DNA from 2 places in the Staphylococcus ratti genome. Region 2 is predicted to be linked to the other one. Evidence: predicted binding sites of a transcription regulator. Region 2 holds the regulator's gene; the other holds the start of a gene.
What was found. The regulator Rex, encoded in region 2, represses fermentation and respiration genes when NADH is low (regulators of the CRP and FNR family bind a similar motif). The targets are predictions, from matches to a motif close to TTGTGAAATATTTCACAA.

Region 1 (3,221 bases), 320 kb from region 2:
AATTTCGTTTTTCGCGATTTCACATCTTCTAATGCACGTTTGAGTATAGCTTCATTTGTGAACTCACCTGAATCTTTCGCTTCTTCTCCCCAAAGCAAGCTATTACGATCAAATTGTGGATATGAAGGTAACCAACCGTTGCGAGCAGCAAGCACATTATAATCTGCTGGATGTTGTAATTTCACGCTTTCAGCAAGTGGTGACGCCAGTTTATCTACGCCAGATGCTTCATATTTCCATTGATCCGTCGCAAAATAAAACCAACTTGTGCCGTTTTGTAAACGAGGAGGCCCTTGCCAATCTTTTGCAAAAGCAATCGTACTCCAACCTTCAATCGGACGGCATTTTTCTTGACCTACATAATGTGCCCAGCCGCCGCCGTTGACGCCTTGACAGCCACACAGTACAACAAGATTTAAAATAGAACGATAAATCATGTCTGAATTAAACCAGTGATTAATACCAGCCCCCATAATAATCATTGAGCGTCCACCTGTATCAATCGCATTTTGGGCAAATTCTCTTGCGACTTGTGTTACGAGACTGGCTTTGACACCCGTTACTTTTTCTTGCCAAGCCGGTGTATAAAAAGCATCTTTATCATTTAACCCTTTCGCTTCTAATGGATGATTAAATCGTTTCACGCCATATTGACTTGTCATTAAGTCATAAATTGTCGTTGCTAAAACTTCTTCACCATTCGCTAAAGTCATTTTACGCACCGCAATTGGTCTTTCAAACACGCCATTTCCTGCATTATCAAAATAAGGAAATTGAATCGTTACTATATCGTGTTCACCACTTACAACTGACATCGCAGGGTCAATCGTTTCACCGTGTTCATTTTCAAGTTTTAAGTTCCACTTTTTGCCCTCTTCCCAACGTTGCCCCATCGTGCCGTTAGGGACTTGAATCGTATTTGTCAAAGCATCGATAATGACAGGTTTCCATTCGCTATTTTCAGTTGTACTTCCAAAATCAGAAGAGCGTAAAAAGCGACCTGCTTTATAGCCTCTTTTATCTTGATCTAACCGAATAATAAAAGGCATATCTGAGTATTGTTTCGCATAATTAATAAACATTTCAGAAGGATGGTCTTCATAAAATTCTTGTAAAATAACGTGTGTCATTGCTTGTGCGATAGCCGCATCAGTACCTGGATTTGGTGCCATCCAATTGTCCGCAAACTTAACATTTTCAGCGTAGTCAGGTGCTACTGAAATGACTTTAGCCCCTTTATAACGTACTTCCGTCATAAAGTGGGCATCAGGCGTACGTGTAAGTGGCACATTCGATCCCCACATCATAATATACGAAGCGTTGTACCAATCACTAGATTCTGGGACATCCGTTTGTTCGCCCCAGATTTGTGGTGAGGCAGGCGGTAAGTCTGCATACCAATCGTAAAAACTTAACATTTCTCCCCCAAGTAAAGAAATAAAACGTGCGCCTGCAGCATAGCTAATCATCGACATTGCTGGTATTGGTGTAAAGCCAGCAATACGATCTGGCCCATCTTTTTTAATGGTATAAATTAATTGAGCTGCAATGAGCGTCGCAACCTCTTTCCAACTCGCACGAATATGGCCACCTTTACCACGCGCTGATTTATATGACATCGCTTTTTCATCATCTTCTATAATGGAAGCCCAAGCTTTAATTGGATCTTGATGTTCTTCTAATGCTTGTGTCCATAAATCCCATAATTTCCCACGCACGTATGGATATTTAATGCGTAATGGACTATATTCATACCATGAAAATGAAGCACCTCGCGGACATCCACGCGGTTCAAATTCAGGCATATCGGGACCACAACTTGGATAGTCAATTTGTTGATTCTCCCAAGTAATAACGCCATTTTTAACAAATACTTTCCATGAGCATGACCCCGTACAGTTCACGCCATGTGTCGTACGTACAACTTTATCGTGACTCCAACGTTCTCGATACATTTTTTCCCATTCACGGCTTTTATGTTCTAGCACCGACCAGTTACCATTGAATTTTTCTGTTGGCTTAAAAAATTTCAATCCAAATTTAACCATGTTCATCCTCCTCATTCCCAGGCTCTCCGAGTTAATTTAATTGTATAGTCCTTACTAAAGTCGCAACATTAGGGAAACACCTAATTCCCTTGTAAAATCCCCTAATGTTAAAAAATTCACAAGTTGATAAATACTTTTGGTTAGCCCCTTTTATTCCCTATACACCTCTTCTTTCATAACCTTTTACTAGACGAACGCGAGAGATTAAAAAAGCGATGAAGAACTCTTTTATAGAATTCTTCATCGCTAAACTTTGACGATTGTTATATTTATGCTGTGTAACGTCTAAACAATAAATAACCACCTATGACTAACAAACCGCCAATGATGATTGGTGATTCTTGTTGTTGGCCTGTATGAGGTAACGTATCTTGAATGTAGTGTTGCGCTACTGACACGTTTAAAAGTACTTCCCCAGTCTTCAAAGATACAAGTTCGCCTTTATCATTAACATATGCTAACTGACCTTTATAATGTTTCACTTTTGAGTTAGGTATAACGACTTGGCCTGTCGTTTTAGATACGATATCACCTTGATGGTTGATTTGCATACCTGACACAAGCGATGGGGTACCTTTATTTGTTGAAAGTGATGCAAGCTTGCCTTTTAATGCGTCTCCTTCATGACCTGGTACTGTTTGAACTTGATTTTCTTTTTCATGTGGTAATGATGGCGATTTTGGATTTGGAAACGGTATGATCTTACTCGGTGTTGACGGTTCAATCACTTCTGGCTCTCCATTGATAATTCGATGTGCTTGCGTCGTATCATATTGCGCAAGGTCTGCCTCTTTTAAGTAATCGGCAAATACTTTATCTAAAGATAATCCTTCTTCTCTTGGACCATTCAACATCGTAAAACCATCACCACCTGAAGCTGTAAAGTCATTCGTTGCAATACGATACGTACGATTTGGATCTAATGCTTCAAACTTACCTGTCTTTTGGTTAAGGATATGAATGGCTTTAATCCGTTGTCCCGATGGTGCATTGATGTCAAAATATACACGAATCGATTTGGAAACTTGTAACAATCCCCCATTTGCTGACAGTTGTGTTGTCCCCTGATCATTTTCTGTTGGTGCCCCTAAACTATGTTCAAATGCAGCACGTACATCTGAACCTTTCACTTGTATTTGCGCTATTGTATTCCCAAACGGCAACACAGTAATG
Region 2 (3,221 bases):
ATGTCCCTAAAATCATAAATGCAAGAGCAATCCATCCTTGCCAAGACAGAGCAGCTGTAGCAACTAAGCCGTTGCCAATCGAACAGCCTCCAGCCACTGCAGCTCCAAATCCCATACATGCACCGCCAATAGTGCTATTGCGAAGCGTCTTTTTGTCTGGTAAACGCCACGCGAATTCTCTCGATCCTCGAGCAGCAATATAGGAACCGAAGAAAATACCAATAACAAGGAAGACACCCCAATCTACAACACTTACATCCCCTGTCGTTAAAAATACGACAATATTAGATGATGGTGTTGTAATACCAAGTCCCCCATCTCGACCAGTAGATACTGACATCGGCCACGCAAGCAATGCGATTAAGCCAACAGCAACTGCAGCTGCAAACGGATGGAAACGTTTTTCGAATAAAAAGTGACGTACACCTGTATAGCGTTGCTTTAATTTAGGAACTGCAATTTTCGGTTTAGGTTTGCGCAATGTTTTTATGACTAAAACTGTTGTTACAGTTAACAACACAATTAAGAACACCCAACTCGGAACTCCTGTAGATTGTGCCATGTCGGCATTTGCCACAGTTTTGCTGTTTAGTCCTTCCATTAAAGGCGCTAAAACTCCCTTTTTTGTAATGGCAGCAAAAAGCCCATACATAATAAGGGCAATCCAGCTCCCAATCAACCCTTCACCTGCTCTATAGTATGTGCCAGTGGCGCAACCACCAGCTAATATAATTCCTATGCCAAATATAAATGAACCTATCATTGTGCCAATGATAGGAAAAGTCCCATTATCAATGGTAATAAGCCCCATCATATTTAAAACGAAAATCCCAATAGCTTGGATTGCTATTGCGATAAGCAAAGCATAAAACATTTTATTATTTTTTTGTACATACATATCACGGAAACCGCCCGTCAAACAAAAACGTGTCCGTTGCATGACAAATCCTAGTAAAAGCCCTACGATAAGACCACTAAATATCGTCCATACCATAACATTCTCTCCTATTCCGATTATTATGATAAGAATTATAGCAAAAACAGCTGAATTATCAAGAGCAAATGTTATTTAATTTTGTATCATCCTACTTTTCGATAGTGAAATTTGAAAGAAACTAGAAAAAAACTTACATTCATCATACATAAAAGCTCTGAGATACCAGTCATGGCATTCAGAGCTTTCTTATCCAAACCTATTTTAAATTTTAATCTCTTAATTTATGTGTTTGATTTACCGTAGTTTTTCATAAAGAATAATAACGATTGAAGTTCGACACCTAAATCAATTTGGTGTACTTGAACATCATTAGGAACGTGTACAGGTGAAGCTGTGAAGTTTAAAATTCCTTTGACCCCCGCTTCTACAAGTTGATCCGTAACATTTTGTGCGACTTTGACTGGCGTCGCAATAATAATCACTTCTAGCGCTTGTTCTTGAATGACTTGACGCATTTCATCTATTGATTTTACCGTAACTTCTCCAATTTGCTGACCAATCACTTCTGGATCGATGTCAAATGCTTCTGTAATCGTCATATCCTCATGAATCGAAAAGTTATACGAAATTAAAGCTTTTCCTAAGTGTCCGACCCCTACTAAACCTATTTTTATAATATCAGCATCACTAAGTTCAGATTTAAAAAACTCTAATAAGCTATCGATATTGTAACCATAACCTTTTTTACCTAATTCGCCAAAGTAAGAAAAATCTCGACGAATCGTCGCAGAATCAATACTTAAACCTTCACTGATTTCTTTTGAGTTCACTCGTGACGCCCCTTTAGCTTTAAGGCCATTCACAAATCGATAGTAAAGTGGTAATCGTTTTAGTGTTGCGCGCGGTATTTTATTTATTTCTCTAGTCATTTCCAATCCTCCATATTCTAGACACCTAATAAAGTGTATCACTTCAAGTCAATTAGGTCATGGAAACCTATTTTCATATTACAATTAGGTCATGGATGCTAGGCTACTTAATGAAGTTATGCTAATTATAATACCATTTTGACTTAATCTATTGTTTTGTTATAAATTTCACCAACTTTTATTCCATAATAATTATACCTGAATTCGTCATTTAAAGGAACTTAATCTATTTGATGCCCCTCTACTTTATTGTACAATAAAATAGAATGAAAGGAGTCTGAACATGATATTAATGCAACTAAGTCAAATCTCAAAATCATTTGATGGTGAGGAGATTTTTGATCATGTCAATTTCGAAATACAAACGGGAGAACGTATTGGCATTGTAGGTCGAAATGGAGCTGGAAAATCAACCTTAATGAAGATTATTGCGGGGGTTGAGGGCTATGATAGCGGTCATATTTCAAAAGTTAAAGGTCTAAAATTAGGCTATTTAACGCAACAAATGACACTAGATACAGATAACACAGTTTTTGAAGAAATGGCTAAACCTTTCAAAGAAGTTGAGGCAATTGCACAAAGGATGCAACAAGAAACAGATTGGTTAAGTCAACATGCTGACCACTATGAGACTTTAGAATATCAAAAGCATTTAAATAACTATGAATCGTTATCTAATCAGTTTGAACAAATGGAAGGCTATCAATATGAAAGTAAAATAAAAACAGTACTTAACGGCTTGAATTTTACTGAAGCAGACTATGATAGAGCCATTAATGATTTCAGTGGTGGCCAAAAAACACGCTTATCACTTGCACAAATGCTATTAAGCGAGCCTGATTTACTTCTCTTAGATGAACCTACAAACCACCTTGATATGGAAACGACAGAATGGCTTGAAGATTATTTGAAGTTTTTTAGTGGCGCAATTATTATTATTTCTCACGATCGCTACTTCCTAGATAAAATTGTTACTCAAGTGTATGATGTTGCGCTAGGTGAAGTAAAACATTATAAAGGGAACTATGCCAAATATGTTCAACTTCGTGATCAATATTATGAAAAACGTATGGCTGAATATGAACGTCAACAAAGTGAAATGAAACGCCTTGAAACTTTTGTAGAAAAAAATATTACTCGTGCATCAACGAGTGGTATGGCTAAAAGCCGACGTAAAATATTAGAAAAAATGGAACGTATTGAAAAGCCAATGTTAGATGCTAAAAGTGCTAATATTCAATTTGATTTCGAGCGTAATACTGGTAATGATGTCATGCATGTTCAAAATTTAGAAATTGGTTATACTACACCAATTACGCAACCGATTTCATTAGAAATTTCAAAAGGTGACCGCA

Region 1: the regulator Rex is predicted to act here: its motif matches at 2,153-2,170, upstream of LN051_RS01930 (nitrate reductase subunit alpha).

Annotation. Positions count from the first base shown of each region.
Region 1 covers NZ_CP086654.1:451,787-455,007, reverse strand. Annotated here, with positions in the region: gene LN051_RS01930 (nitrate reductase subunit alpha) at 1-2,048, opposite strand, end outside; gene LN051_RS01920 (5'-nucleotidase C-terminal domain-containing protein) at 2,318-3,221, opposite strand, start outside.
Region 2 covers NZ_CP086654.1:769,429-772,649, reverse strand. Annotated here, with positions in the region: gene LN051_RS03570 (YeeE/YedE family protein) at 1-994, opposite strand, end outside; gene LN051_RS03565 (redox-sensing transcriptional repressor Rex) at 1,219-1,866, opposite strand; gene LN051_RS03560 (ABC-F family ATP-binding cassette domain-containing protein) at 2,150-3,221, shown strand, end outside.